One region of the Ideonella sp. genome, then DNA from elsewhere that is predicted to be linked to it. Evidence: predicted binding sites of a transcription regulator. Region 1 holds the regulator's gene; each other region holds the start of a gene.
What was found. The regulator FNR, encoded in region 1, switches genes on or off when oxygen is low (the NO sensors DNR and NnrR bind a similar motif). The targets are predictions, from matches to a motif close to TTGATNNNNATCAA.
Positions count from the first base shown of each region.

Region 2: the regulator FNR is predicted to act here: its motif matches at 2,217-2,230, upstream of ACE3SG_RS26885 (universal stress protein).
Region 3: the regulator FNR is predicted to act here: its motif matches at 4,636-4,649, upstream of ACE3SG_RS18710 (OmpW family protein).
Region 4: the regulator FNR is predicted to act here: its motif matches at 4,914-4,927, upstream of ACE3SG_RS10535 (hemerythrin domain-containing protein).

Region 1 is NZ_JAYSDQ010000026.1:50,504-58,232, reverse strand. Features, by position in the region: gene ccoG (cytochrome c oxidase accessory protein CcoG) at 1-1,521, shown strand, start outside; gene ACE3SG_RS26275 (hypothetical protein) at 1,579-1,833, shown strand; gene ACE3SG_RS26270 (hypothetical protein) at 1,869-2,132, shown strand; gene fnr (fumarate/nitrate reduction transcriptional regulator Fnr) at 2,191-2,976, opposite strand; gene hemN (oxygen-independent coproporphyrinogen III oxidase) at 3,076-4,515, shown strand; gene ACE3SG_RS26255 (sulfite exporter TauE/SafE family protein) at 4,532-5,239, shown strand; gene icd (NADP-dependent isocitrate dehydrogenase) at 5,367-6,620, shown strand; gene ACE3SG_RS26245 (glycoside hydrolase family 5 protein) at 6,757-7,729, shown strand, end outside.
Region 2 is NZ_JAYSDQ010000028.1:12,823-20,551, forward strand. Features, by position in the region: gene trpS (tryptophan--tRNA ligase) at 1-379, shown strand, start outside; gene ACE3SG_RS26875 (DMT family transporter) at 397-1,299, shown strand; gene ACE3SG_RS26880 (sulfurtransferase) at 1,322-2,191, shown strand; gene ACE3SG_RS26885 (universal stress protein) at 2,305-2,739, shown strand; gene ACE3SG_RS26890 (ZIP family metal transporter) at 2,775-3,551, opposite strand; gene ACE3SG_RS26895 (galactose oxidase-like domain-containing protein) at 3,791-5,524, opposite strand; gene ACE3SG_RS26900 (exopolyphosphatase) at 5,602-7,104, shown strand; gene ACE3SG_RS26905 (DUF1501 domain-containing protein) at 7,158-7,729, opposite strand, start outside.
Region 3 is NZ_JAYSDQ010000014.1:119,612-127,340, forward strand. Features, by position in the region: gene ACE3SG_RS18690 (aminotransferase class V-fold PLP-dependent enzyme) at 30-1,256, shown strand; S-adenosyl-L-homocysteine riboswitch at 1,267-1,424, shown strand; gene ahcY (adenosylhomocysteinase) at 1,521-2,951, shown strand; gene ACE3SG_RS18700 (TlyA family RNA methyltransferase) at 2,956-3,732, shown strand; gene metF (methylenetetrahydrofolate reductase [NAD(P)H]) at 3,735-4,592, shown strand; gene ACE3SG_RS18710 (OmpW family protein) at 4,779-5,387, shown strand; gene ACE3SG_RS18715 (5-formyltetrahydrofolate cyclo-ligase) at 5,430-6,041, opposite strand; gene ACE3SG_RS18720 (porin) at 6,286-7,248, shown strand; gene ACE3SG_RS18725 (TfoX/Sxy family protein) at 7,680-7,729, shown strand, end outside.
Region 4 is NZ_JAYSDQ010000006.1:218,001-225,729, reverse strand. Features, by position in the region: gene ACE3SG_RS10555 (winged helix-turn-helix domain-containing protein) at 1-539, shown strand, start outside; gene ACE3SG_RS10550 (PAS domain S-box protein) at 583-2,661, shown strand; gene ACE3SG_RS10545 (Crp/Fnr family transcriptional regulator) at 2,674-3,465, opposite strand; gene ACE3SG_RS10540 (ornithine carbamoyltransferase) at 3,701-4,204, shown strand; gene ACE3SG_RS10535 (hemerythrin domain-containing protein) at 4,250-4,864, opposite strand; gene ACE3SG_RS10530 (ATP-binding protein) at 5,005-6,135, shown strand; gene ACE3SG_RS10525 (response regulator transcription factor) at 6,223-6,909, opposite strand; gene ACE3SG_RS10520 (methyl-accepting chemotaxis protein) at 7,060-7,729, shown strand, end outside.

The DNA.
Region 1 (7,729 bases):
CGCGTGATCCCGATCGCCCCCGCGCCGGCTGAGGCCGGTGCAGGCGAGGGCGAGGGCAGCGGCGTTCTTGTCTCGCTGTACCAGAAGCAGAACAAGATCTACCCGCGCGCGGTCAGCGGCACCTTCGCCACCTGGCGCTGGCTGCTGGTCTGGGCTACGCAGCTGGTGTTCTACGGCATGCCGTGGCTGGTCTGGAACGACCGCCAGGCGGTGCTGCTCGACCTGGTCTCGCGGCGCTTCTACATCTTCGGCCTGGTGCTCTACCCGCAGGACTTCATCTACCTGACGGGCCTGCTGATCCTCTCGGCCTACGCCTTGTTCCTGTTCACCGCGGTGGCCGGGCGTCTGTGGTGCGGCTACGCCTGCCCGCAGACGGTCTACACCGAGATGTTCATGTGGGTCGAGCAGAAGTTCGAGGGCGACCGGGCCCAGCGGATGAAGCTCGACAAGAGCCCCTGGACCTGGGAGCGCCTGGCCCGCAAGGGCGGCAAGCAGACGGTCTGGCTGGCCATCGGGCTGTGGACCGGCTTCACCTTCGTCGGCTACTTCACGCCGATCCGCAGCCTGGCGCAAGAGGCGCTGACCCTGGGCTTCGGCCCGTGGGAGTGGTTCTGGGTGCTGTTCTACGGCTTTGCCACCTACGGCAACGCCGGCTACATGCGCGAGCAGGTCTGCAAGTACATGTGCCCCTACGCGCGCTTCCAGAGCGCGATGTTCGACCGCGACACGCTGATCATCAGCTACGACACGAAGCGCGGCGAGCCGCGCGGCGCAAGGCTGCGCAAGGGCGATCCGGCGGCGGCCACGCAGGGCGCGTGCGTCGACTGCGGGCTGTGCGTGCAGGTCTGCCCGACCGGCATCGACATCCGCAAGGGCCTGCAGTACGAGTGCATCGGCTGCGCCGCCTGCATCGACGTGTGCGACGGCATCATGGACAAGATGGCCGCCGGGCTGCCCCAAGCTGCCGCGTCCACCGCGAGCGGCGGCGATGCGGCGGCCAGGGGGCCTTATCGGCGCGGGCTGATCCGCTACGCCACCGAGAACAGCCTCGCCGAGCACCTGGGCTGGCGCCAGATCCTGCAGCGGGTGCTGCGGCCGCGGGTGCTGATCTACAGCACGGTGATGCTGCTGATCGCCGGGGCCTTCGTGGCCAGCCTGGCGCTGCGCAGCCCGTTCCGGGTCGACGTGGTGCGCGACCGCGCCTCGCTGGCGCGCCTGGTCGAAGACGGCCGGGTCGAGAATGTCTTCCGGCTGCAGGTGATGAACGTGACCGAGACACCGCAGCACTACCGTGTCAGCGCGCAAGGCCTGCCAGGGCTGGCCCTGGCGCGGGGCAGCGAGTTGACGCTCGCGCCGGCCGAGGCAAGGTGGCTGACGGTGGCGTTGCAGTTGCCGCCAGAATCGGCCGCCCAGGTGGGTGCCGGCCCCCACCCGATCGAATTTCGTGTAGAACGTGAGTCTGTCGGGGCTGAGCCGCCGGCGCAGGTGAGCGAGAAATCCAGCTTTGTGGTGCCGCGCTGAGAGAGCGGCACGGTCCAACACTGGCCGCCAACGAAGGTGGCCCAGAGGAGTGAAGCGATGAATGCGACCCGTACGCAAGACCAGGCGCTGCAGGCGCGCGCCTGGTGGCGTGAGCCGATGGTGTGGCTGATGATCGGCGGCCCGCTGGTCGTGGTGGTCGCCAGCCTGGTGACTGCGGTCATCGCCGCGCGTGGGGCCGACCCCGTGCTGAATCTGCAAGAGCGTGGCGGTGTGAGCGAGCGCTCGGCCGCGCCGGACGCGATGACGCCCGCGCTGCAGGCACGCAACCACGCCGCCACCGCCAAGCCCTGATGGGTGACACCGTGGCGCCAAACGGGGGAGCCGCCATGCCCCACCACCACGTGGCAGAGATCGATGTTGCGCCGCCGGTGCGCTGGCTGTGCATCCTCTGGCCGGCCTTCCTGATGGCGGGCGTGCTTGAGATGCTGGTCTTTGCCGTCGTCGACCCCCACCAGCTTTCATGGGCCGGTGCCGATTCGGCAGACTGGCAGCCGACAACCGTCTACTCGGTGGCTTTCCTGTTGTTCTGGCTGGTGATCGCGCTCGCGTCGACGATCACCCATTTCCTGACCCACCCGAACGTCGAGTGAGCGGCGCGCGGCGCCGATGGGCGCCGTGACGGCATGGCGCCCAGCCGGTGGCTTGCGCTCAGCAGGTGGCGCCGTTGACCAGCTGCTGCAGTCCAGCCTGGTTGATGATGCGGATCTGGCGCTGCCTGACCTGCAGCAGCCCGTCTTCCTGGAACTTCGAGAACGTGCGGCTGACCGTTTCGAGCTTCAGCCCGAGGTAGCTGCCGATCTCTTCGCGCGTCATGCGCAGCACCAGCGCCGAGGCCGAGAAGCCGCGCGACTGCAGGCGCTGGGTCAGGTTCAGCAGAAAGGCCGCCAGGCGCTCTTCGGCGCGCATGCTGCCCAGCAGCAGCATCACGCCGTGGTCGCGCACGATCTCGCGGCTCATGATCTTGTGGAACTGGCGCTGCAGGTCGCCGAACTCGCGCGACAGGTGCTCCAGCTCGGCAAAGGGGATCACGCAGACCTGCGAGTCTTCCAGCGCCACGGCGTCGCAGGTGTGGCGGTCGCCGCTGATCCCGTCCAGGCCCAGCAACTCGCCGGCCATCTGGAAGCCGGTCACCTGGTCGCGCCCGTCTTCGGACGAGACCCGGGTCTTGAAGAAACCGGTGCGCACCGCAAAGAGCGACTGGAAAGGCTCACCGGCGCGAAACAGCGTGTCGCCCCGGGCCACGGTGCGGCGCGTGGCCACCAGCTGGTCCAGCCGGGCGAGGTCGGTGCTCGACAAGCCCACCGGCAGGCACAGCTCGCGCAGGTTGCAGCTGGAGCAGGCCACGTTGAAGGCGCCAGCCCGTTCGCGGGCGCGTTCCGTGGCGGCCGCGCCGGGCTCGCGCGGGGGGAAAGGGCAGGGGTCGGCAGTGGGCATGATCATCCTCAACAACGGCGCAATTTTTCGCCGCAGGGGCCCCCGTCGGCTTGCGCCAGATCAAGCGCCGGGCCGGCACTGCGCGGCACGATTGGCCCCATGCCTGATCTGACCGTTGCCCCTGCTGCCGGCATTGCCACTCCCGAGTCGACGCCGGGCGGCCTGCCGCTTTCGTTGTTGCGCCGCTTCGACGTGCCGGGGCCGCGTTACACCTCGTACCCCACGGCCGACCGGTTCGTCGAGGCCTTCGGCCCGGCCGACCTTGAACAGGCCTTGCGCCAGCGCGCCGACGGGGCCTGCGTCGGCGCCCGCACGCCGCTGTCGCTGTACGTGCACATCCCGTTCTGCGAATCGTTGTGCTACTACTGCGCCTGCAACAAGGTCATCACCAAGCACCACGATCGCGCCGCCGAATACCTGCTGGCGCTGCGCGCCGAGATCGCGCTGTATGCCAAGGTGCTGGGTGCGCCGCAGCCGGTGTCGCAGCTGCACCTGGGCGGCGGTTCGCCCACCTTCTTGAGCGACGCCGAGCTCGAAGGCCTGATGGCCGAGCTGAACGATGCGTTTCGCCTGACCCCGAATGCCGAGGTGTCGATCGAGGTCGACCCGCGCACGGTGACCGCCGAGCGCCTGGCGGCCTTCCGGCGCATGGGCTTCAACCGGCTCAGTTTCGGCGTGCAGGATTTCGACCCCGAGGTGCAGAAGGCCGTGCACCGGGTGCAGAGCTTCGAAAGCGTGCGCGACCTGATCCTGGCGTCTCGCGCGCTGGGCTACGAGTCGATCAACACCGACCTGATCTACGGCCTGCCGAAACAGACGCCGGCCTCGTTCGCCCACACCGTGGCGCAGGTGGCCGAGTTGCGGCCCGACCGCATCGCGCTGTATGCCTACGCGCACCTGCCGCAACGCTTCAAGCCGCAGCGCCGCATTGAAGCGGCGATGCTGCCGCCGCCGGGCGACCGGGTGGCCATGCTGTCCGGCGCGATCGCGGGCTTCATGGGCCATGGCTACAGCTACATCGGCATGGACCACTTCGCGCTCGCCGACGACGCGCTGGCCGCCGCCAAGCGGCAGGGCCGGTTGCACCGCAACTTCCAGGGCTACAGCACGCAGCCCGACTGCGATTTGATCGGCCTGGGCGTGTCGGCCATCGGCCGCATGGGCGCCACCTACAGCCAGAACGCGAAGACGCTGCCCGAGTACTACGACGCGATCCGCCACGGCCAGCTGCCCACCGTGCGGGGCCTGGCACTGACCCGCGACGACCTGCTGCGCCGGGCCGTGATCATGGCGCTGATGTGCCAAGGGCGGGTCGAGTTCGAGTCGATCGAGCTGGCCTACCTGGTGAACTTCCGCGACTACTTCCGGGCCGAGCTGGGCGATCTCGCCACCTTCGCGGCCGAAGGGCTGGTCACCGTGGAGCCGGGCGCGCTGCAGGTGACCGCGTCGGGCTGGTTCGTGGTGCGGGCCATCGCGATGGTCTTCGACAAGCACCTGCAGGCCGACAAGGTGCGCGAGCGCTTCTCGCGCATCATCTGAGCCGCCTGCTGCCGCGATGACCGCCGCCCTGGCGCTGACCGCCTTGCTGATGGGGCTGGCCGGCTCGCTGCACTGCGCGGCGATGTGCGGTGCCCCCAGCATGGCCGCCGTTCGCGCCTGCGGCGGCTCGGCGCGCAACGCCTGGTCGGCCTTCCACCTGGGGCGGCTGGCCGGCTACGCGCTGGCCGGCGCGGTGGCGGCCGCCAGCGTGGCGGCCCTGTCGCACTGGAGCCAGCTGAGCCCGGCGCTGCGCCCGCTGTGGGCGCTGCTGCATGTGGCGGCGCTGGCCCTGGGCCTGTGGTTGCTGATCCGGGGTCGGCAGCCCGATTGGCTCGAACGCGCCGGCCGCGGGGCGCAACGCGCGGCGCAGCCCGACGCGCAAGGCTGGCAGCGCATGACCGGCCCGGCCAAGGCCGGCGGGGTGGGGCTGGCCTGGGTGGCTTGGCCTTGCGGCTTGCTGCAGTCGGCGCTCGTGGTGGCCGCCCTGGCCAACAACGCCGCCGGCGGCGCGGCGGTGATGGCGGTGTTCGCCATCGCCTCGGCGCCCGCGTTGGGCGTGGCGCCCTGGCTGTGGAGCCGTTGGGCCACGGCCAATGGCCAGGTGCTCTCGGCCGGCGTGCAGGCCGGCGCCATCCGCCTGGCCGGCGCGCTGCTCGCCGCGGCCTCGGTCTGGGCGCTGGGTCACGACGTGATCCGGCAGATCGCCATCTATTGCGTCGGTTGAGACCGGCAGGCCCCTGGGTAGACCCGCCGGCCCCTGGGGGTGGTCAGCGGACTGACAGGCAGCCTGAACTAGAATTTCAGGTTCCGAAAACCCCTTTCACAAACAGCGACGCGCGGAGCAAAGCGACATGTACCAGCACATCAAGGTGCCCGAGGGCGGGCAGAAGATCACCGTGAATGCGGACTTCTCGCTCAACGTCCCGAACAACCCGATCATTCCGTACATCGAGGGTGATGGCACCGGCTTCGACATCACACCGGTGATGATCAAGGTGGTGGACGCAGCGGTTGCCAAGGCCTACGGCGGCAAGAAGCAGATCCACTGGATGGAGATCTACGCCGGCGAGAAGTCGACCAAGGTCTACGGCCCCGACGTGTGGCTGCCCGAAGAGTCGCTGGCCGCGCTGCGCGAGTACGTCGTCTCGATCAAGGGCCCGTTGACCACGCCGGTCGGCGGCGGCATCCGCTCGTTGAACGTGGCACTGCGCCAAGAGCTCGACCTGTACGTCTGCCTGCGCCCGGTGCAGTACTTTGCCGGCGTGCCGTCGCCGGTCAAAGAGCCGCACAAGATCGACATGGTGATCTTCCGCGAGAACTCGGAAGACATCTACGCCGGCGTCGAGTGGGAAGCCGAGAGCGACAAGGCCAAGAAGGTCATCAAGTTCCTGATCGAGGAAATGGGCGTCACGAAGATCCGTTTCCCCAACACCTCGGGCATCGGCATCAAGCCGGTGTCGCGCGAAGGCACCGAGCGCCTGGTGCGCAAGGCCTTCCAGTACGCGATCGACAACGACAAGCCCAACGTCACGCTGGTGCACAAGGGCAACATCATGAAGTACACCGAAGGTGGCTTCCGTGACTGGGGCTACGCGCTGGCGCAGAAGGAATTCGGCGCCGAGCTGATCGACGGCGGCCCGTGGTGCAAGTTCAAGAACCCGAAGACCGGCAAGGACATCGTGGTGAAGGACTCCATCGCCGACGCGTTCCTGCAGCAGATCCTGCTGCGTCCGGCCGAGTACTCGGTGATCGCGACGCTGAACCTGAACGGCGACTACATCTCCGACGCGCTGGCCGCGCAAGTGGGCGGCATCGGCATCGCCCCGGGCGCCAACCTGTCCGATTCGGTGGCCTGCTTCGAAGCCACCCACGGCACCGCGCCCAAGTACGCCGGCAAGGACTACGTCAACCCGGGCTCCGAGATCCTCTCGGCCGAGATGATGCTGCGCCACATGGGCTGGACCGAAGCCGCCGACATCATCATCAGCTCGATGGAAAAGTCCATCCAGAGCAAGAAGGTGACCTACGACTTCGCCCGCCTGATGGACGGTGCGACTCAGGTCTCTTGCTCCGGCTTCGGCCAGGTCATGATCGACCACATGTAAATGCGCCTGCAGGCCGACGCCTGCAATCACGCACCAGCCCCAGCGCATGGAAATGCCTGGGGCTTTTTGTTACCTCTTGCCACGGCGAGGCATGTCGATTGCTGTGTAGCGTGCACAGCAACCAAGAAGGCCGACAATGACCCACCGCCGATCGACGCTGAAGTTGCCGCTGCTTGCAATGATGCTGAGCCTGACCGCGAACCTGCACGCACTCGCCGCCGAGGCTGCCGCACCGTCATCGCCAGCTTCGCAGGCCATGCAGGCCGCACCCAAGACACCGCCTCGCCTGACGCTGCGTGGTCCCGACATCATCGACCCCACCAGCGGCCAGCCGATCATGCTGCGTGGTTGGAACTGGGGCCACTGGGAGCAGTTCGAGCCGCAGGATGCGGCCGAGAACGCGGCCCAGGGCGCCAACGTCGTGCGCATCCCGTTGCGCTGGTGGGGCAAGTACCGCACCAAGAACATCGACAGCCGCGATGACCTGGCCACCGACACCGCGGGCATTTCGCCGGGGAATCTGAAGAAGCTGGACGAAGCGATCCGCTCGGCCTCGAATGCGAAGCTGTGGATCGTGCTGTTCATCGATTCCGACTGCGGGCAGAACGGCGTGCAGCCCGACGAGATTCGCTACTGCGACCCGACGAACGAGTACGGCAGCAAGGGCCACAACTTCTGGACCGACCCGTCGATGCGCAAGAAGTACAACGCGGTCTGGCGCTTCGTGGCCAACCGCTACAAGGACACGCCTTACCTGGGCCTGTTCGAGCCGCTGCCCGAGATCAACCCGCCCGGTGTGCCGGCGGCCGAGATCAAGGCGCTGTATGCCGAGCTGATGGGCACCATCCGCGAGGTGGCGCCCGGCGTGCCGTTCCTGATCGGTGGGCGCCACTACCAGGCGAATGCGATGGGCGAGGTCTACGACCCCGCCTGGAAAGACGTGGTCTACACCGGCAACCTGTTCCTGCACGCCAAGGCCCGCGGCGCCGACGAGGGCGCGGTGGCCAACATCCGCGGGCGCGCCGAGGAACTGGCGGACTTTCGCGCCCGCCACCAGGTGCCCGTGTTCGTGCAGCAGATCGGCGTGAAATCGAAGGACGACCCCGACC
Region 2 (7,729 bases), on a different contig from region 1:
CGAGATGCGCGAGGAGCCCGACGTGGTGGCGCAGAAGATCCGCCGCATGCCGACCGACCCGCAGCGCGTGCGCCGAAGCGACGCCGGCGACCCGGCACGCTGCCCCGTCTGGCCTTTCCACCAGCTCTACTCCAACGCCGAGACGCAGACGTGGGTGCAGCAAGGCTGCACCACCGCAGGCATCGGCTGCCTCGATTGCAAGCAACCGGTGATCGAATCGATCCAGCGCGAACAGCAGCCCTGGCGCGAGCGTGCCGAGGCCTACCTGTCGAACCCGAAGCAGGTGCACTGGATCGTCGAGATGGGCACCGAGCGGGCGCGCACGATCGCCCGGCAGACGATGAAGGACGTGCGCGAAGCGATGGGCCTGGCGTACTGATACGACGGCGCAACGACGTGACGCCCCGCCTGTCTGCCCCGCTGCTGATGCTGATGGCGGCGCTGCTGTTCTCGGTCATGGGCGTTTGCGTCAAGCTGGCCTCGGCCTACTACAGCGCCGGTGAGATCGTGCTGTACCGCAGCGTGGTGGGCGCCCTGTTCATCTTCGGTTTCACCCAGGTGCGCGGCGGCAGCCTGCGCACCACCGTGCCGGGGATGCATTTCTGGCGCAGCCTGACCGGCGTCTGCTCGCTGGTGCTGTGGTTCTACTCGATCGGCAAGCTGCCGTTGGCCACCGCCATCACGCTGAACTACATGAGCTCGGTGTGGATGGCGCTGTTCCTGATCGGCGGGGCGGTGATGCTGGGCTCGGCCAAGGTCGACCCGCGGCTGGTGGCCACCGTGTTGACCGGCTTCGCCGGCGTCGCGCTGGTGTTGCAGCCCACGCTCGAACACGACCAGTTCCAGGGCGCGCTGGCAGGCCTCACCTCGGGCATCGGCGCCGCCATGGCCTATTTGCAGGTCACCGCGCTGGGCCGGGTGGGCGAGCCGGAATACCGCGTCGTCTTCTACTTCTCGCTGGGCGGCATCGTGGCCGGCGGCTTGCTGATGCTGGCCAGCGGCGCGCACGGCCACACCTGGCTCGGCGCCGCGCTGCTGCTGGCCACCGGCGTGCTGGCCACCGTGGCGCAGATGATGATGACGCGCGCCTATGCCATCGGCCGGGCGCTCACCAACGCCAGCCTGCAGTACCTGGGCATCGTCTTCTCGTTCATCTTCGGCGTGCTGATCTTCGACGATCCGGTCACGCTCGTGGCGCTGGCCGGCATGGTGCTGATCGTCGGCGCCGGCCTGGCCGCCACCCGGCTGCGCCAGCGCAGCGCGCCCGCCGCCAGCGAATCATCCAGCTTCGAATCCTGAAGCCCCATTCCTCATGCCCGCCATGCCCACCCTGCCCCTGCCCTCCCCCCTGATCAGCGCCACCGACCTGTTGGCCAGGCTCGGCCCATCGGCCGCCTGGCCGGTTCTGCTCGATTGCAGCTTCGACCTCGCCGACCCGAAGGCCGGCGAGGCCGCGCATGCCAAGGGCCATTTGCCGGGCGCACGCTACGCCCACCTCGACCGCGACCTGTCGGGCGCGAAGACGGCGCGCGGCGCGATCGACGGTGGTCGCCACCCGCTGCCCACACGCGAAGGCTTTGCCGCAACGCTGACGGCCTGGGGCATCGGCCCGGACACGCCGGTCGTGGCCTACGACAACCAGGGCGGCCCGTACGCGGCGCGTGCGTGGTGGCTGCTGCGCTGGCTGGGCCACAGCCAGGTGGCGGTGCTGGACGGCGGTCTCGCCGCCTGGCAAGCGGCCGGTGGGCCCGTCGACCTGGCCCCCTGCCGGCCCGAACCGGCTGCCACGCCCTACCCGGCCCGGGCACCCGCGATGCCGACGGTGTCAGCCAGTCTGCTGCAGGCCTCGCCCGCCGCTCTGTTGGTGATCGATGCGCGCGCGCCCGAGCGCTTCCGCGGCGATGTCGAGCCGCTGGATGCGCAGGCCGGCCACATCCCCGGCGCGCGCAACCGCTTCTTCAAGGACAACATCGGCGCGGATGGGCGCTTCCTACCGGCCGACGCATTGAAGAAGGCCTTTGCGGCCTTCGGCACGCCCGCCGAACGCATCGTCCACCAGTGTGGCTCGGGCGTCACCGCCTGCCACAACCTGCTGGCGATGGAAGCCGCCGGTCTGACCGGCTCGGCCCTCTATCCGGGATCGTGGAGCGAGTGGTCCAGCGACCCCGAGCGGGCGGTGGCGCGCGGCTGAGGCTGCCGCGCGACACCTTGGGTGCTTGACGGGTATCAAGACAAGCGGCGCCGAACGCGCAACACTTGACAGATGGGCCGGGCATTTCCGGCGCGCCAGCGAAGGAGAGCAGCATGTACAGCAACATCCTGGTTCCCACCGACGGGTCCGACATCACGTCCAAGGCCGTTCAGACCGCCATCCGGCTGGCGAAGACGCTGGGGGCGCGGTTGTCGACGATCAGCGTCAAGGAGCCGTTCCCCTACAGCGCAATCTCCGAGATGCAGCCGGTGCCGCCGCAGGAGTTTTACGACGCCCAGGAGCGCATTGCCGCGGCGAGGGTGAAATCGGTCGTCGACGCCGCGGCCCTCGAAGGCCTGAGCTGCGCGGGCCACACCGTCGAAGCACTCCACCCCTGGGAAGCGATCACTGACTACGCCAAGGCCCAAGGCTGTGACCTGATCGTGATGGCGTCACATGGCCGGCGAGGTGTCAGCGCGCTGTTGCTGGGCAGCGAAACGCAAAAGGTGCTGACGCACAGCGCGGTGCCGATCCTGATCGTCAAGTAGCGCGCCGCCAGCGCGACGCAGCGGCCGGGCGCCGCTCAGTCGTGCATCAGCCGGGTGGCCGACAACACCAGCAGCAGCCCGGCCCCGATCCACGCCACCTGGGCGAGGATTTCGCGCCAGGGCAGATGCCGTTGCATCTGCGGGATCAGGTCGGCCACCGCCACGTAGATGAAGCTGCTCGACGCCACCACCAGCAGGTACGGAAACACGTCCTGCCAGGCGCCGACGACGAAGTAGCCCAACACCCCGCCGACCACCGCGGTGAGGCCTGACGCCGCGTTGTACAGCAGCGCCTTCTGGCGGCTGAAGCCCGCGTTGATCAGCACGATGGTGTCGCCCACCTCCTGCGGGATCTCATGCAGGATCACTGCGAGTGAGGTCGTCACGCCCAACTCCGGGCTGGCCAGGAAGGCGGCCGCGATGATCACGCCATCGCAGAAGTTGTGGATGCTGTCGCCGACCAGCACGCTGAAGCCACCGCGCCCGGCCTGCTCGGCATCGAAGTGGTGATGGTGCTCGTGCCCGTCGCCCTCGTGGTGGTGGGCATGGCGGTACAGCTCGGCCTTTTCCAGCAAGAAGAAGAACAGCAACCCGACCAGCAAGGTGGTGAACAGCGCGTGCGGGCTGGCCTTCTGGCTCTCAAACGCCTCGGGCAACACATGCAGCAGCGCCGTCGCGAGCAGCACGCCGGTCGACAGGCTGACCAGGTGCTTGACCAGCCTGCCCAGCACGGCGAAGGTCATCGACGCAGCGATCACGACCGACAGCACCCCGCCGATCAGCGTGGCGGCAACGATGTAGAGCAGGGTCATGGGTTGGCGTGGAAATGAAAACCGCGCCCGAAGGCGCGGCGGCGCGAATCAGCTGGCGGCTGCAGGCAGTGCCCTGCACCGCGGCCCGCGGCGGTCGCCCAATCCCACCGTCACGCGCGGCTGGGCGGCCGGGACCAGATCTGCCGAGATCTTATCAACCGTGTCAAGCGCCGCGCTCGCCAAGCGACCCGCCCGCCCCGGCGATGGGGCCGACGGGCCAGCCCCGCCGGCACACTGGCTCAAGACTGGCCGAGACGCAGGATCTTGGCCTTCGACGGGACGCCGTTCGAATCGATCGCGAACAGCATGTAGAACCCCGGCGGCGCATTGTTGGCCAGGGCCGGCAAGGTGACGCTGAGGTTCTTACCGGTCTGCGTGAAGCTCAGGTCCTGGAAGCGCTGCTCGTTGCTGAACGCATGCGTGACCGCGCCGAAACGCACCAGCGTCATGCGGGTGACGGCGTTCTTGTTGCTCATCGCCACCGGAATGGTTTGGCCCCAGGTGGCCGCCGTGGGCGCGGTGACGATGCCCGGCCGAGTCGCCGGCAAGCCCGAGCCGTCGTTCTTGTAGAGGTACGGCGGGAAGTAGATTTCGGCGTTCAACTGGGACACCGGGCCGGGCGCACCACCGCCGCCGGTCAGCACCGAGCCGTCGGGCATCAGCATCGAGATGCTGTGGTACAGCCGTGCCTTGGTGGCGGTCGCTGCCGGCGTCCAGGTGCCGGTGGCCGGGTCCCAGGTCTCCGAGTCGTAGACCGCGCCGACCAGGTCGTTGCCGGTGGTCGAGCCCCCGTTGACCCACACCTTGCCGTCGGCCAGCACGGTGGCGTTGCCGAACTGGCGGTCGGCCGACAGCGGCGCGGCCGGCGTGACGACCGGGCTGTCGCCGTTGATGTCGACCACGACCGCCTGGGCAGCGTCGCGAACCGACAGGATCTTGCCGGGCTGGTACATCGCCGCCGGCAGCATGTAGGCGCCAGCCGGCATCGTGCCGGGCAACTGGGTGACCGCGCCGGTGCCGGACACGTCGAGCGAGTAGATCTCACCCATCACGTTGAAGATGACGACCTTGCCTTGCGGCGACCACCAGGCACGCGGGTAGTTCCAGGCTTGCACGCGCCCACCGTAGGCCGCGTCGCTGGTCGCGGTGGTCAGCGTGCGCCAGCCGGTGGTGGCGTTGTAGACCTCGGGGGTGCTGGCGTAGGTGTCGGCCGTCGGCGGGTACTGGCTGTTGCCTTCGTAGAAGCGGTCGATGCGGCCACCGATGACCGCCTGCTCGCCACTGGCGGTGGTGATCAACGTGGCGTACCAGCGCTGGTAGGCCATCGACTGGGCCTGCTTGGTCAACTGGTTGTTGGCCGGGGTGAACAGGTTGACGTCGTTGTTGGCGTAGTTGCGCTGGCCGTTGACGATGCGGTCACCGCCGACCAGCAGCACGTCGCCGGTCACCGGCAACAGGGCCTGGCCGGCGCAGAAGATGTCGGTGCCCGTGGTGTTGGACAACAGCGTCTTGGACTTCGAGCCCATGCCTTGTGCCGGGTCCCAGATCGCGTAGTTCAGCAAGGCGCCCTGGATGCCGCTGGGCTTGCTGCCATAGCTGAGCACACGGCCGTCGGGCAACAGCACGGTGTGCAGCGGGATCAGCGGCCAGGTGAACGCGGCGCCGAACACGCCCTTCTGGTGCGCATCGGATGGGCCCGTGGGCACGCTGATGGCCTGCGCGCGCTGCTCACCCAGGGCCGATTCACGCCCGCTCGCATCTTCGTCCCAGGCCACTCCCGGGCCGGCGCCGTAGTCGACCGGTGCATCGAAGGCGCTTTGCCGGTCTTCCTCGACTTGCAACGAGGCATCGGGCGACAGCGCACCGCCGCAACTGGCCAGCGCGGCAATCGCCAGCAGCTTCAGCGCATGGCCACCAGCGCGGCGCACGGTGATGATGGACGGACTCTTCTTCAACGACATCGGGCGGGACATGGACGCACCTCCACATATTTGGGTTTGCCCTGAATTTTGCCTGCCCACCCTGTCGTTCGCCTGCACAATTCGTGGCCATGCCCCTAACTTTGCCCTCCCCATCCGGCCCTCTGGCCGCGATAGACATGGGGTCGAACAGCTTTCGGCTGGAAATCGGCCAGATGCGAGACGGCCGATACCGCAGGCACCAATACCTGAAGGAAACCGTGCGCCTGGGCGCCGGCCTGGACGCCGACGGCATGCTGACCGAAGAGGCCGCGCTGCGCGGCCTGGCCTGCCTGAAGCGCTTTCGAGACGGCCTGGCCGGTTTGGGTGCGGCGCAGGTACGCGCGGTCGCGACGCAGACGCTGCGCGAGGCACGCAATCGCAATGCCTTTCTCGAGCGGGCGCAAGCGGCGCTCGGCGTGCCGATCGAGGTGATCTCGGGCCGCGAGGAAGCCCGGCTGATCTACGCCGGCGTGTCGCACCTGCAGCCGTCGGACGCCAAACGGCTGGTGATCGACATCGGCGGCCGCTCGACCGAGATGATCCTTGGCCAAGGCCGGCAGCCCGCGCAGGCCGAGTCGTTCCAGGTCGGCAGCGTCAGCCTGTCGATGCGCTACTTTCCTGAAGGCCGCTATTCGGCCAGCGCCTTCCGCGCGGCGCAGGTGGCCGCCGGCGCCGAGCTGGAAGAGGCCCTGGCCGACTACACGCCCAACCGCTGGCACGAGGCGCTGGGCTCGTCCGGCACGGCCGGCGCTGTCTCAGAGGTGCTGGCGGCCAGCGGCAAGACCGACGGCCGCATCACGCCCGAGGGGCTGCGCTGGCTGATCACCGAGTGCATCGCCGCCGGCTCGGTCGAGCGCATCAAGCTGCCCGGCCTGAAGCCCGAGCGCCGTGCGGTGCTGGCCGGCGGGGTGGCGATCCTGTACACGCTGGCCACGCACTTTCGCATCCCCGAGCTGCTGCCGGCCAAGGGCGCGCTGCGCCAGGGCGTGATCATCGACCTGCATGACCGTCTGGTGGCTCACCACCTCGCGCGCGGGCACGATCTGCGCGACGATTCGGTGCAGCGGCTGCAGCACCGCTTTGCGGTCGACCGCGAACAGGCCCGGCGCGTGCGCGATCTGGCGCTGCGCTGGCATGGCCAGATCGCCCCCGGCGCCGACGCCGAACGGCAGCACGAGCTGCGCTGGGCCGCCGAGCTGCACGAGATCGGCCTGATGGTGTCGCACCACGACCACCACCGGCACAGTGCCTACCTGGTGGCCAATGTCGACGCTGCCGGCTTTTCGCAAAGCCAGCAGCGCCGGGTGGCCGAGCTGGTGCTCGGCCAGCGGGGCGGCCTGCGCAAGATCGACGATGCACTGGCCCGGGAGGACGTCGCCTGGCAGCTGCTGTGCCTGCGACTGGCGGTCATCCAGTGCCATGCGCGAGGCTCGGTCGACCCTGGCGCCATCGACATCGAGCGGCGCGGGCAGACGGCTTACTTGCGCTGGCCTCAAGGCTGGGCCGACCAGCACCCGCGCGCGCTGCACCTGTTGCGCGAAGAAGCCGAAGCCTGGGCGCGCAGCGGGGCGCTGTCGCTCGAACTGCCCTGAGCGTCACGGCGCGCGGGGCCGCGAAAGCCGCCCACGCGCGCCGCCCAACGACGTCAAGCCGGCAGCATGAAACCCAGCGTGCGGTCCGGGAAGACCGACAGGTTGGGCAGGATCGCGTCGATCTGCGGCCCGGTGGAGCCGAACCACTTCAGCAGCGTGCTGGCGTACTGGTCGACGCTGGCCGTCGGGATCCAGCGGCCCTGCTTTTCCCACTCTTCCACGCCCACGTCGTCGGGGCCGCCGAGGACCGGCGTCGGGTACTCGCCATAGGTGGCGCCGCCCTTGACCGAGCCGCCGCACACCAGCTGGATGTTGCCCCACGCGTGGTCGGACCCGCTGCTGTTGTTGGGCAGGAAGGTGCGGCCGAAATCGCTGCTGGTGAACGCGGTGACCTGCTTGTTCAGGCCCAGGTTGACCATCGCGTCGTGGAAGCAGGCCATCGCGCTGGCCACCTGGGCCAGCAGGTCGGCGTGGCTGCCGGTCGTGCTGTCGCTGTTGGCGATCTGGTTGGCGTGGGTGTCGAAGCCGCCCAGGCTGGCGAAATAGATGTGGCGGTCGCCCTGCACCTGCTGGCGGCCGGCGATCAGCTTGGCGATCTGGTAAAGCTGGCTGCCCAGGCTGGTCG
Region 3 (7,729 bases), on a different contig from region 1:
CAGTGTCCCACGCGTGCTGAAATCAGCCCATGTCGACCCCACCGCACTTTGGTCGGAGCCTGCTGCCGCTGTGGGCGCTGGACCCGGCAATCACCTACCTGAACCACGGCACCGTCGGCGCCACGCCACTCGTGGTGTTGGCCGCGCAGGCCGCGCTGCGCGACGAGATCGAGCGCCAGCCGGCGCGCTTCCTGCTGCGCGAGCTGACACCGATCGGCCGGCCCGACGAGCACCCCGACCGCGCGCTGCCCGGCGGCCCACGCCAACGCCTGCGCGCGGCGGCCATGGCGGTCGCGCCCTGGCTGAGCGCGCAGGGCGACGACCTCGTCTTCGTCGACAACGCCACCGCCGGCGCCAATGCGGTGCTCGCGTCGTTCGACCTGCGGCCCGGCGACGAGGTGCTGGTGACCAACCGCACCTATGGCGCCGTGACACGCGCCGCGGCGCACCATGCGGCCCGCGCCGGCGCGCAGATCGTCACCGCCCACCTGCCCTTCCCGGTCTGCGGCGAAGCCGAGCTGGTGGGCGCCGTCCAGGCGGCGTTGACCCCACGCACCCGGCTCGCGGTGCTGGACCATGTCAGCCCCGAAACGGCGCTGGTGATGCCGCTGGCCGCGATGGCCGCCGCCTGCCGCGCCCGCGGCGTGGCGGTGCTGGCCGATGGCGCCCATGCACCGGGCGCGTTGCCGGTCGACATCCCGTCGCTGGGCGTCGACTACTACACCGCCAACCTGCACAAGTGGGCGTTCTCGCCGCGCAGCGCCGGCATCTTGTGGGCCGCCCCCGAGCGCCGCGCCGGCCTGCACCCACCGGTGATCAGCTGGGGTGCCGGCGGCGGCTGGCTGGCCGAGTTCGACTGGGTCGGCACACGCGACCCCACGCCGTTCCTGTGCGCCCCGGCCGGCTTCCAATTCATCGACGAGGCCCTCGGCGGCCGCGATGCGCTGTGGGCCCACAACCATGCGCTGGCCTGGCGCACCGCCGAGCGACTGACCACGCACTGGGGCCTGCCCTGGACCACCCCGCGTGCGATGGTCGCCAGCATGGTCACGCTGCCGCTGCCACCGGCGCTGGGTCGCGGCTTTGATGCAGCGATGGCGCTGAAGAGCTGGTTGCTGGCGCAGGCGCAGATCGAGGCGCAGATCCTGGCGATCGACGAGCGCTTGTATTGGCGCTTCTCGGCCCAGGCCTACAACGACGACGCGGACGTGGAACGCTTCACGCAGGCCCTGGCCGACTTCCCTGGCGCGGGCTAGAATTCGCGCTCGTTCCGAGGAGCGTTGCGAGGCCTCATCCACAGGCCCCAGGCTCGGAACCCCACAGGCATTCGCAGGGCCACCCCAAGAATGCCTGGCTCCCCTCGGGGGGCGGGCGCTGCTTGCGGCGACCCTGGGGCTGCAATATTGCAACGGCGCTCACCCGCACCGATGGTGTCGTGGGTGGGCTGTGTCTCCTGACCGGTTTCCGTTCACCTGCCGTTGCTGCGGGTTGACCTTTCCTGCCCGACCGGAGACCCCGACATGAACGCAGCCGTTCTGAAAACCACCCCCGACCACGCGATCGCCGACATCAAGCTCGCCGACTGGGGCCGCAAAGAGATCAAGATCGCCGAGACCGAGATGCCCGGCCTGATGGCGATCCGCGAAGAATTCGCCGCCAGCCAGCCACTGAAGGGTGCGCGCGTCACCGGCAGCCTGCACATGACGATCCAGACCGCCGTGCTGGTCGAGACGCTGCAGGCCCTCGGCGCGCAAGTGCGCTGGGCCTCGTGCAACATCTACTCGACGCAGGACCACGCCGCCGCCGCGCTGGTGGCCACCGGCACGCCGGTGTTCGCCTACAAGGGCGAGTCGCTGAAAGACTACTGGGATTACACCCACCGCATCTTCGACTTCGGCCCCGCGTTCAGCGAGGGCGAAGGCCCGAACATGATCCTGGACGATGGCGGCGACGCGACGCTGCTGATGCACCTGGGCCAACGCGCCGAGAAAGACGCGTCGCTGCTGGCCAACCCGAGCAGCGAGGAAGAGCGTGAGCTGTTCGCCGCGATCAAGGCCAAGCTGGCCGTCGACAAGAACTGGTACACCCGCAAGAGCGCGCAGATCATCGGCGTGACCGAAGAGACGACCACCGGCGTGCACCGCCTGAACGAGATGAGCGCCAAGGGCACGCTGCTGTTCCGCGCGATCAACGTCAACGACTCGGTCACCAAGAGCAAGTTCGACAACCTGTACGGTTGCCGCGAAAGCCTGGTCGACGGCATCAAGCGCGCAACCGACGTGATGATCGCCGGCAAGGTCGCCGTGGTCGCCGGCTATGGCGACGTGGGCAAGGGCTCGGCCCAGGCGCTGCGCGCGCTGTCGGCGCAAGTCTGGGTGACCGAGATCGACCCGATCAACGCGCTGCAGGCCGCGATGGAAGGCTACCGCGTCGTGACGATGGACGAGGCCTGCTCGCAGGCCGACATCTTCGTCACCGCGACCGGCAACAAGAACGTGATCACGCACGACCACATGGTCAAGATGAAGGACCAGGCGATCGTCTGCAACATCGGCCACTTCGACAACGAGATCGACATCGCGTCGCTCGACAAGTACCAGTGGGAAGAGATCAAGCCGCAGGTCGACCACGTGATCTTCCCGGACGGCAAGCGCATCATCATGCTGGCCAAGGGCCGCCTGGTGAACCTGGGTTGCGGCACCGGCCACCCGAGCTACGTGATGAGCAGCTCGTTCGCGAACCAGACCATCGCCCAGATCGAGCTGTTCACCAAGCCCGAGGCCTATGAGGTCGGCAAGGTCTACGTGCTGCCCAAGCACCTGGACGAAAAGGTCGCGCGCCTGCAGCTGAAGAAGCTCAACGCCAGGCTGACCGAGCTGAGCGAAGAGCAGGCCGCGTACATCGGCGTGAACAAGAACGGCCCGTACAAGCCCGACACCTACCGCTACTAAGCCGATGCGTGCCGACCAACTGCTCGTTGCCCAGGGCCTCGCGCCCAGCCGGTCGGCCGCCCAGCGGCTGATCGAACGCGGCGCCGTGCGCTGGCTCGGCCCCAACGGCTGGAAGGTGCCGAAGAAGGCCGGCGACGAGCTGCCCGAAGGCTGCGAGATCGAGGTCACCGACGATGCCGAGCTGCGCTGGGCCTCGCGCGGTGGCCTGAAGCTGGAGGGGGTGCTGCGCGACGCCGGCCTGACCGTGCAAGGCGCTGTCGCGCTCGATGTCGGCCAGAGCACCGGCGGCTTCACCGATGTGCTGCTCGCGGCCGGTGCGGCGCGTGTCGTCGGCGTGGACGTGGGCCGGGGCCAGTTGCACCCGCGCCTGGCGGCCGATCAGCGCGTCACCGCGCTGGAGGGCGTCAACGCGCGCTCGCTGACCCGCGAGCAGCTCGGCGAGGCCATGCCGCCCGGCGGCTTCGACCTGATCACCGGCGACCTGTCGTTCATCTCGCTGACGCTGGTGCTGCCGGCGCTGGTGGCCTTGCTGGCGCCCGGCGGCACGCTGCTGATGCTGGTCAAGCCGCAGTTCGAGCTGCAGCCGGTGGACATCGGCAAGAACGGCCTGGTGAAGAGCCCCGCCGCCTACGGCCATGTCGAAGCCAAGCTGCGCAAGGCCTGCGGCCGCATCGGCCTGGACGTGGTGGCCTGGCGCGACAGCCCCACCACCGGCGGCGACGGCAACCGCGAGTTCTTCATCGAGGCGCGCTTGGCGGCCTCCACCCCCGAACCGACCTGACCATGACCGACACCACCTCCCGCCCCGTCTCGAAGCGCGTGCCGATCAGCTTCGAGTTCTTCCCGCCCAACACCCCCGTCGGCAGCGAGAAGCTGAAGACCGTGGTGCAGGACCTGGCGGTCGTCGACCCCGAGTTCTTCAGCGTCACCTACGGCGCCGGCGGCTCGACGCGCGAGAAGACCTTGTCGACCGTGCGCGACATCGCCGCACTCGGCCACGAAGCCGCGCCGCACCTGAGCTGCGTCGGCTCGACCCGCGCCAACATCGCCGAGATCCTGGCCACCTACCGCGCCCAGGGCATCCGCCGCCTGGTCGCGCTGCGCGGCGACCTACCCAGCGGCACCGCGACGGCGGGTGAGTTCCGCTACGCCAGCGAGCTGATCGCGTTCATCCGCGAGACGCAGGGCAGCGACTGGCACATCGAGGTCGCGGCCTACCCCGAATACCACCCACAGCAGCGTTATGCCAAGCGTGACCTGCAGTTCTTCGCCGACAAGGTGCGCGCCGGTGCCAACTCGGCGATCACGCAGTTCTTCTTCAACCCCGACGCGTATTTCCACTTCGTCGACGAGGTGCGCGCGATGGGCATCACCGTGCCGATCGTGCCGGGCATCATGCCGATCCACAACTACGCGCGCATCGCCCAGTTCGCGGCGCGCGACGGCATCGAGATCCCGCGCTGGGCGGCTTTGAAGATGGAAGGTTTCCTCGACGACGCGGCCTCGATCCGCGCGTTCGGGCTGGACATCGTCACCCGGCTGTGCGAGCGGCTGATCGAAGGCGGCGCGCCGGGCATCCACTTCTACACGCTGAACCAGAGCGCGCTGACGCTCGAGGTTTGCAAGCGCCTGGGCGTCTGAGGCCGGGTTGTGGCGCCGGCGCGTCGCGCGCCGGCGAGGCTGGTTGATACAGGTCAATACTGCATTGCAACAAGGGGCTTTGCCCGGTAGCTGTTGCAGTGCAGCAATTTGACAAGAGGGCATTCCCGATGCAATGCAGCCATGGCCTACGGGTCATGAGCATTGCAACCAAGAAGGAGTGTCCCCATGAAGTGTCACCTCATCGCATTGGCCGTTGCGGCCACCCTGGCCCCGCTCGCTGCCCATGCGCAAGACCAGGGCGACTGGATCGTCCGAGCCCGCGCCGTCAGCCTGACCTCGGCCAACGACGATTCGACCGGCCTCGACTTGTCGATCAACGACAAGGTCATCCCCGAAGTCGACATCAGCTACTTCCTGTCGCCCAACTGGGCGATGGAGCTGATCCTGACCTACCCGCAACAGCACGACGTGAAGTCCGCCGGCGCCAAGATCGGCAGCTTCAAGCATTTGCCGCCGACGCTGACCGCGCAGTACCACTTCACCGGCCTGAGCGTCTGGCGCCCGTACGTCGGTCTGGGTCTGAACTACACGCACATCTCGGACGTGAGCTGGGATCCGGCCGTCGAAGCCGCGCTGCAACCGACGCTCAAGAGGGACAGTTTCGGCCTGGCCGCGCAGGTCGGCGCCGACTTCCCGCTGGGCGGTGGCTGGCTGCTGAACGTGGATGTGAAGAAGGTGCAGATCGGCACCGAGGTGTCGTCGTTCGGCGTCAAGGCCGGTGACTTCAAGGTCAACCCCTGGTTGGCCAGCATCGGCTTCGGCAAGCGTTTCTAAGCCCTGGCCTGGGGGCTGCGCCGGGCAGCCCCGGGGTTCGGTTCAGATCACCTGGCCCGGCCAGGTGCGCTGCCAGAAGACGCCTTCTTCCGTCAGCAGCGCATCCAGCGGCACATCGTGCGGCTCGCCTTCGAGCCACGGCACATAGCCATGCGCATAGCCCAGGCCGGCGGTCGCCGGCTTGGGCGTGATCGCCGCCAGCGTGCGGTCGTAGAAGCCGCCACCGTAGCCCAGGCGCACGCCGCCCGGCCCGTAGCCGACGCAGGGCACCAACAGCAGCTCGGGGTGGAACTCTTCCGTGTTCTTCGGCTTCGGGATGCCGTAGGCGTCGTCTTCCATCGGGCAGCCCGGGTACCAGACGTGGAACCGCAGCTGCTTGGTCTCGCGGTCGATCACCGGCAAGCCGATGCGGCGCTCGTCGTGGCCCTCGCTCCAGCGGTACAGCGCCGGCAGCGCGTCGAACTCGCCCTTGATCGGCCAGTACGCGCCGATCGTCTTTTCCGGCCGGCCGATCAACCAGACCTGCAGCACCTCTTGCAGGTGGGCGGCCCGCTGGTGGCGGTCGAGCAAGGCCATGCGCTCGGCCTGCAACTGCTTGCGGAGCACGGCCTTGTCGCGCGAGGGCTCCAGGTTCAGCTTGAACGGCAGCGTCATGGTCCGTGGCGGGTGCGAGACAGGGATGACGATTGTGCCGGCGCCCGGCCCGCTTGGGCCACGGGCATGCGCACGGCAATGCCTTGATTCAGAACGAATCTGCAAGGGCATGTCGATCGAATGAATCGTTATTGCTGTTTCTGCAATGGACTATTCGCCGTGGGCGTCTTGGTGCCACACCACTCGGTCCTTAGAGTCGGGTTTTCCCGGACCACTGCGTCCCTTCTGAAGACAACACCGACCCATGACCACCCGTTCCCTGGCCCCCCTCGCCCTGGCCCTGGCCGCTGCGTTCAGCGGCAGTGCCTTCGCCCAATCGTCCGTCACCGTCTATGGCCGGGTCGACCTCTCGGTCGCCCAGCAGGCCGACGCCGTCAAGAACAACGAAGTCCGCAACGGCTCCGGCAGCCGCCTGGGTTTTCGCGGCACCGAAGAGCTGGGTGACGGCCTGAAGGCCGTGTTCCAGATCGAGCACCGCTTCAACGCCGACGACGGCACCCAGACCAAGGCCGCCTTCTGGGACGGCAAGGCGATCGTCGGCCTCGAAGGCGGCTTTGGCCGCGTGTCGCTGGGCCGCGAAGACAACCCGGCCTACGCGCTGAGCCAGCTCGTCGCCGACCCGTGGGGCACCGACACCGTGGCGTCGAACAGCACGATCGTCAACGGCCGCATCGGCACGAACCGCTACAGCAACAGCGTGAACTACCGCTTCAGCGCCAACGGCTTCACCTTCGGCGCGCAGGTCGCCGAGGCCGATGGCAACACGCCGGCCAGCGGCGTTGGCGAGAAGCGCCCGTACAGCCTGGGCGGCGCCTGGGCCAGTGGCCCGATCGTGCTGGGCGTGGGCTACGAGAACCCGGCCGATGAAGACGACTACTGGGCCACGGTCAACGGCAGCTACAACTTCGGCTTCGTCAAGGTGGGCGCCTTCTTCGGCACCGGCCGCGACGGCAGCGACCAGAAGGCCCGCTCGTACCTGGTGTCGGCCACCGCGCCGATCGGCCAGGGCGAGCTGCGCGCCAGCTGGGGCGAGCTGAAGAACTCGACCACCGACGTGATCCGCGATCGCCAGTTCAGCCTGGGTTATCACTACGCCCTGTCCAAGCGCACAACGGTCTATGCTGACGTCACGCACGAAGGCCGCGACAACGTCCCCGACAACCTGAAAACCACCGGTTACGACGTGGGCATCAAGCACAACTTCTGAGCGACGATCCATCGCATCAGCGCGACAGATTTTCAGAGGTCTCGGGCGCGCCGCCGCGTGGGGACGTGGCACCAGGCGCGCTCCAGAGATGTTGGGGTCACCTTCACGGGTGACCCCTTTTTTCATGTCCGTGCTGGACTTTGAACATCGAAGGCTGGGCCGGGACTGCGAAGGTCGGCGCGAGGGCCGGGTGCCTGTGCACGGCGTGCCATGCCGCGGTCAGTTCCACAGGGTGATGGTGGTGCCCCCGCTCAGCGGGCCTCATTCGCGGTCGCCCCAACGGATATCGGGCACCACGGTGTTGATGGGCAGCCCGTGGCTCACCGCAAACAGTCGCCCGCGAGCGGGCCGCAGAGCGGGGGGGGGCCGCCATCGCCCTGCGCCACTACCGTGACAGTGGATCATGCAACCCCGCCTCTAAACTCCCCGCCATGCCCGTCAGCACCCAGACCCAGGAAACCGTGCGCTGGTGCAGTGAGCT
Region 4 (7,729 bases), on a different contig from region 1:
CCCGCCAGTTGCGTGAGCACTGGCACTGCGGCCTGGTCATCGTCACCGGCCGCGGCGATTCGGTCGACAAGGTCGTGGGGCTCGAAGTCGGCGCCGACGACTACGTGACCAAGCCGTTCGATCTGCGCGAGCTGCTGGCCCGCATCAAGGCCGTGCTGCGCCGCCTGACGCCCGGCGACGCCCCGGCCGCCGCCGCTGCCGCAGCCAGCGCCCCCGCCAAGACCACGCTGTCCTTCGCCGGTTGGGCGCTCGACACCGCGGCGCGCCGGCTGACCGGGCCCCATGGGCAGGACGTGGCCTTGACCACCGGCGAGTTCGACCTGCTGTGCGCCTTTGCGCAGCACCCGGGCCGTGTGCTGTCGCGCGATTTCCTGCTCGAGCAGACGCGCGGCCGCGAAGCCGCCCCGTTCGACCGCACGATCGACGTGCAGGTCGGCCGCCTGCGCAAGAAGCTCGAAACCGATGCAGAAGACCCGCAGATCATCAAGTCGGTGCGAGGGGCCGGCTACATCCTGGTCCCGCCGGTGACTGCGGCGTGACGCCCCCGAGGCCTGCCTGAACCCCAACGGAGGCACCGCTGCCATGAACGCTCCGACGATCCCTGGCGCCCTGCCCTCCGGCATCGACGACGACAGCGTCTTTCTCTCGCTGTTCGGCGCCTACCCCGACGCGCTGCTGGTGGCCGACGCCGCCGGCAAGATCGTGCTGGCGAACCCGGCCGCCGCGAAGCTGCTGGGCTACACGATCGAAGAGCTGATCGGCGCCGGCATCGAGATGCTGGTGCCCGACAGCATCCGCCCGCGCCACGCCGCCTACCGCGAGGCCTATGGCCGCGCCCCCCGCTCGCGGCCGATGGGCACCCAGATGGAACTGGTGGCCCGGCGCCGGGACGGCAGCGAGGTGATGGTCGAGATCGCGCTGAGCCCGCTGCAGGACCACGGCCTGCCGCTGGTGGTGGCGGCCATCCGCGACATCGGCGCCTACCCGCGTGTGTTGCAGGCCCTGCAGCGGGCACGCTACAGCGAGCACCTGGCGCAGCTGGGCCGGCTGGCGGTGGATGCGCGCGACCCGCAGGCCCTGCTCGACCAGGTCCCGGCGATCGCCGCCGAAGCGCTGCAGGTCGAATCGGCATCGGTGATGCTGCTCGAACCCAGCCGGCTCGAGTTTCGCGTCGCCGGCGGCGTCGGGCTGCTGCCCGGCGAAGGCGTCGGCGCGCGGGTGCCCAACCGCCCCGACAGGCCCGCGGGGCTGGTCTACGCCGAGGGCAAACCCATCGTTGTCACCGATTACCGCACCGAACAGCGCTTCCAGATGCCGCCCGCCTACGCCGAGGCTGCACTGACCAGCGGCGTGGCCGTGCCGCTGTCCGACCGCGGCCGGGTGACCGGCGTGCTCACGGTGCATGCGCGCGGCGACCGCCGTTTTGGTGACGACGAGCTGCGTTTTCTCGAATCGTTGGCCAACCTGCTGGCCAGCAGCCAGCAACGGGCCCAGTCGGAAGAGGCCTTGAACCACGCCCAGCGGCTCGAGAGCGTCGGCCAGCTGACCGGCGGCATCGCCCACGATTTCAACAACCTGCTGACGGTGATCCAGGGCAACCTGCAGGTGCTGGAAGAGCTGCCGGGCCTGGCCGACGATGCCTATGGCCAGCAGCTGGTCGCCGCGGCCGCCCGTGCCAGCCGGCGTGGCGCCGAGCTGACCAGCAAGCTGCTGGCGTTCTCGCGCCGGCAGGTGCTGCAGCCCAACACGGTCGACGTGAGCCAGCTGCTGCATTCGCTGGCCGACATGCTGCGGCGCACGCTCGACCAGCGCATCCGCATCGAGGTCGACGCGTCGCCGGATTGCCCGGCGGTGCTGGCCGACCCGGGCCAGCTCGAATCGGCACTGCTGAACATCGCCATCAACGCCCGCGACGCGATGCCCGACGGTGGTTCGCTGCGCTTCAGCGGCCGTGCGCGCGCGCACCTGCCGACCGAGCTGCGCAGCGAGCTGGACGACCCCACGGCGCCCGACGAGCATTTCGTCGCGATCTCGATCGCCGACACAGGCACGGGCATGCCCGACGAGGTGAAAGAGCGGGCGTTCGAGCCCTTCTTCACCACCAAGGAACTCGGCCGCGGCACCGGCCTGGGGCTCAGCACGGTCTACGGCTTCGTCAAACAGTCCAAGGGCGCGGTCGAGATCCAGAGCGCCGCCGGCAAAGGCACTACGCTGACGCTCTACATCCCGCGGCCGGGCACCGACATCGGCCGCGAAGAGGTCGACCCCGCCACCGGCGACGCCGTGCCACTGGGCCTGAAGGTGCTGCTGGTCGAAGACGACCCGGAGGTGCGGGCGGTGGTGCGCACCTTCCTCGACACGCTGGGGTGCGTGGTGACGGCGTGCACGAGTGCCGAACAGGCGCTGGACGTGCTGTCGCCCGACGCCGATTTCGACCTGCTGCTGACCGACATCGCGCTGGGGGCCGGCATGCGCGGCACCGCGCTGGCCCAGCTCGCCCAGCAGCGCTTCCCGCGGCTAGCGATCCTGCTGATGTCGGGTTTCTCGTCAGAGCTGCTCGATGCCGACCGCGAAGCGCCAGCCAGCTGGGAGCTGCTGCCCAAGCCCTACACCCGTGCCCAATTGGCGCGGGCGATCGCCCGGGTCATCTCGCAGGCCTGAGCCTGCGCTGGGTCACTGGAGAACGGGGCTCGCAGCGGGTGCCAGGCAACCCTGGATGAACTCGCTCAGCGCGTTCACCTCGGGGATGTGGATGTCGCGGCGGCCCTTCTCGACGAAGCGAATCAGGTTGTCGCGGGCCAGCTTCGACAGTGCGCGGCTGACCGTTTCCAGCGTCATGCCCAGGTAGTTGCCGATCTCGGCACGGGTCATGCGCAGCGTGATCTGGTCGGTGCGCATGCCGCGCTTGGCCAGCGATTCGGCCCAGTAGCGCAGGAAATCGGCCACGCGGGCATCGGCCGGCAGCGTGCAGACCGACATCAGCGAGTCGCGGTCACGGGCGATTTCGCGGCTCATCGCCTCGTGCAGCACCGTCAACAGCGCCGGCTGGGCCGCGCAGGCCGCCAGCAGCGTGTCGTAGCGGACGATCCAGACCTCGCCGATGTCCATCGCCACCGCGTCGCAGGCGTATTCGTTGTTGGCGATGCCGTCGAAGCCCAGCCAGTCGCCGCGGAACTTCAGGCCCACGACCTGCTCGCGGCCATCGGGCGACACGGTGACGATCTTGAAGAAGCCCGAGTTCAGGATGTAGAGGTTGCCGAAGCGCTCGCCGGCCTGGTAGATCACGTCGCCAGCATGCACCACGCGGCGCTGCGGCGACAGGCGGTCACCCAGCAGCTTCAGCGTGTCCGAGGTCGCCTGGCTGGCGCGCTGGTTGGCGGCCGCATCGCTCTTGGGCACCCAGCTGGCAGCCACGGCAGCGCGGTTGAACGGGGCGGCGGCGTGGGGGGTGGCGGTGCTCAGCATGTCGGTCTCTCCTGAAGGGTCGGTGCTTGGGGCGGTGAGTGAATGCTAGGCAGCGCCCGGCAATGGCGTGACAACGGCCGGCGTCGCTCGGTAACGCTGCGTGAACACCTTGTGTCAACTCGGTATCAACACGGAGTGCACGGCGGTGGGTTGACGGGCATCAAAGCCGCGGCCGTGCGGGCCCGTAGGCTTCGTTCCCAAGATCCCTGTCGTGCGTACCACCTCCCCAAACGCCATGCACCCGCTCGCCCAACCCGGCTCTTTTGACGGACCTGCCAAGCTGCCTTGGCCCGACCGCCAGACGCTGCTCGACAGCGCACGCCAGTTGCAGCGCGCCGCCCAGGCCGGGACCACGCAACCCTTGTTGCGGGGAAAGAAGCTGGGGCTGCTGCGCGCCAACGACGAGACCACCGCCGCACAAGATTTTTGCGCCGCCGCCGCCGCGCTGGGCGGGCATGTGGCCGTCATCCGCTCGGCGTTCACGCCGCAAAGCCAATACAACGAGGTGCAGGACACCGCCCGCCTGCTCGGGCGCCTGTACGACGCCGTCGAATGCCAGGGCCTGCCGGCCTCGCTGGTGCAGCAGCTGGCCGGCGTCGCCAGCATCCCGGTCTACGACGGGCTGGCCACGGCCTCACACGCCAGCGCCGAACTGGCGCCACTGCTGACCGGCGACGAGCCGCTGGCCGACAAGCGCCGCTACGTGATGCAGGCCGTGCTGCTGTCCACGATCATCTGATGGACCGGCCGGCCGGCGCAGGCGGCCGGTCAACTCTTCTTCCACTCACCCCCGACGGGCAGCGGCCTTGGCCGCGGTCGATGCCGGGCCCAGGCCGAGCGGCGCAGGCACCAGATTGACGATGCGGGTGAACAGCGCGCGGTATGGGCCCTCGGCGTCGTGGCCGGTCAGCGGGTCCTGGTTGGCGGCAAAGGCCTCGTCCAGGTCGCGCCAGTCGTCGGCGGTGAGCACCCGTTCGGCCAGCGGCAGCACCTCGCGCTCTTCCAGCGCCATGTGGGCCAGGTAGAAATCGACGTAACGCGCCATCGCCTGCTCGAACGCGTCGCGCCGCGACTCACCCATCATCTCGAAGCCGAGCAACGCATGCTCCAGCTCGCGCACCCGCTGTTCGCCGCTCGCGTGGTCCTGGTCCAGGCGGTCCAACAGGGGCCGCGCCAGCGGGGTGCGGGCCCGCAGCTTCGGGAACAGCAGCTCGGTTTCCTTGCGGTGGTGGCGCTTCTCGGGAAACTCGTCGACGTAGAACAGCATGGCCCGCAGCACCGAGAAATCCGGCAGCGTGCCGCGTTGGCGGTGGTCGCCCAACAGCAGCAGCACCGAGCGCAGCATCGCGGCCAGCGCCGCGTGCTCGTCGCGAAGAACGGTCAGGGTCAAGGGGGCCATGGCAGAAATCTCCTTCACCACAGCTTCGCTCGGCGGCGCCCCTGCCCCCTTGCTGAAGATCAAGCCGCGAGACCGCTGGGGCACGGAACAGGCCGCAGAATGCCAAGAAGAAGCCTGATCCATCTTGCAAGGCCATCCCGATGAGCGACGAATTCGACAACGGTGTCGATTACTACATGCGGCTGCTGGTCGACCGTGTGCCGTCGATGCTGGCCTACTGGGACCGCAACCTGCGCTGCCGGTTCGCCAACCGGGCTTATGAGCGATGGTTCGGCGCCGACCCCGATCGCCTGATCGGCACTTCGATCCGCGACCTGCTCGGCCCCGACCTGTTCGCGCAGAACGAGCCGTACATGCGCGCGGCGCTGGCCGGTGAAAGCCAGGTGTTCGAGCGCATCGTCCCGGGCCCGGGGGGCGTTCAACGCCACAGCCTGGCAGAGTACATCCCCGACGTCGTGGACGGTGTCGTCCGGGGGTTCCTGGTCCAGGTGACCGAGGTGACCCAGCTGAAGGAGACGCAAGCCGCCCTGCGCCGCGAGCAGCTTCTTCGAAACCAGATCGAAGAGCATGCGGCGGCGCTGGATGCGTTGCTGCACGAGCGGACGGAAATGCTCGATGTCCTCGCCCACGAAGTGCGGCAGCCGCTGAACAACGCCTCGGCCGCCCTGCAGAGCGCGCAAGGGGCGCTGCGCACGATGGGCGAGGGTTTCGCGGCAGAGCAACTGGTGCGCGCACAGACCGTGCTGGGCCAGGTGTTGGGCAGCATCGACAACACGCTGGCCGTGGCGGCCTTGCTGGCGCGGCCAGAGCCCATCCTGCGCACCGATACCGATGTGGACACGCTGATCGCCGTGAGCATCGCGGACATGCCCGACGCCGAGCGACATCGGATCCAGGTTCGGCGCAACACGTCGACGCGGACCGCCTTCATGGACATGAGCCTGGCGCGGCTGGCGCTGCGCAATGTGCTGTCCAACGCCTTGAAATTCAGCCCGCCCGGCTCGCCGGTGAAGGTGCTGATCGACGATTCGGACGACCCGCTGGGCCTGGTCATCGAGGTGAGCGATTCGGGCCCGGGGATCCGCCCCGAACTCTTGCCCACCCTGTTCTCGCGCGGCGCACGGGGCAGCGACAGCAACACCGGCAACGGCCTGGGGCTCTACATCGTCCGGCAGGTGATGGCCCTGCATGGCGGCACCGTCGAGGTGGCGCGCACCGGGCCCGAGGGCACCACGCTGCGCCTGGTGATCGACCAGACGGGAGCAGGCTAGACGCCGCCGTCAGGGCGACGCTGAATAAGTCCCCGCGAGGCTGCGCGCAGGCACGCGCGACCCGCGAGGGACTTGTTCAGCGTTGACTTAGATCGCCTTGAGGGGGGCTCGAAAGGCGTAGCCGACCCCCGACTTGGTCTGCAGCGGCACGGTCGCCGGCGTGGCACGCTCGATGCGGCGGCGCAGGCGAAAGACCGTGGCGTTCAAGCCGCCCGAGGCCTCGGGGTCGTCGGTGCGGCCAAGGCGCTGCAGCAGCGTCTCTCTCGGGACGACCTCGCCTTTTGCCTCGACGAAGCACTCGACGAGGCTGCGGTCGGCGTCACTCAGGTCGACCCGCGCCCCGTCGGGCGCGATCAGTTGGCCCACGCGCCGGTCCAGGCGCCAGACGTTCTGCGTCGCGTCCAGCGCCACCGACCGGCGACACACCGCCTCGATCGCCAGGGCGATCTGCTCGAACTGCACCGGCTTGGTCAGGTACATGTCCGCCCCGGCCGTGATGACCTGTTTGAAGGTTTCCGGGGCCAGGCGGCCCGACACCACGAGCACGCCGGCATTGGTTCTTTGCCGAAGGATCTTGATGAGGTCCGCTCCGTCGACGCCCGGCAGCATCAGGTCGGTGACGTAGAACTCGTAGCCGTAGGGATCGGCGTGCGCCAGCAGGTCGTTGCTGTCGGCGAACGCGTCGACGCTGACCCCCAGTTCGCGCAGATAGCGCGACAGGCCTTCCGAGTATTCCTGATCGTCCTCGATCAGGGCCAGGGTCTTGGGGAGCATGGATGACGGAGTGGGTCAGGGCCCTGCCGATTCAATCACAGCGGCGCCAAGCCAAAAGCGCGATGAGCCCGGTGAATTCGCATTTCATTCCCGAAGAGCGAATAAATTCGCTAAACAGTACGGAGATTCGCGCCGATAGGCGTGTGACGGTTGCCGCCGCCCGGTCGCCGGCACTTCTGCCGATCTGAAATCCTCCAGGAGTCTCGCAGTAATGAGCGACTTTACCGATCTGAAAACCGCCGCGCCGCCGCGCTGCCCCTCACTCACCTGCGGGGGGAACCCATGATGTTCGACAACATGTCCGTCCGTCTCAAGCTGCTGACGTCTTACGGAGCGTTGGCGCTGATGGTGCTGCTGGTGGCGGGGCTGTCGCTGAAATCACTGTCCGATGCCGACACCCGTTTCAGCGGATTCGTTCACGGCGCCAATGCGCGCGTGCTGTTGGCCGAGAGCGTTCGCGACGCGGTGGGCCGCCGAGCCATCGCCGTGCGCAACCTCGTGCTCGTCACCAAGCCCGACGATCTGGCGGTCGAAAAGGCCGCAGTGACCCAGGCCCACGAAGATGTGCAGATGCGAATGGCCAAGCTGCGGGACATGGCCAATGCCCCCGGCGTGCCCGAGGATGTGCGCCAGAAGATCGGCGGCATCGACAAGGTCGAGGCGACCTACGGCCCGATTGCGACGGCCATCGTCCAGTTGGCACTCGACGGCCATCGCGACGACGCGATCACCAAGATGAACGACGAATGCCGGCCGCAGCTCGTGGCGCTCGTCAAGGCGAGCGAAGACTACCGCGCATTCGCCGCCAGCGGCGCCGCAG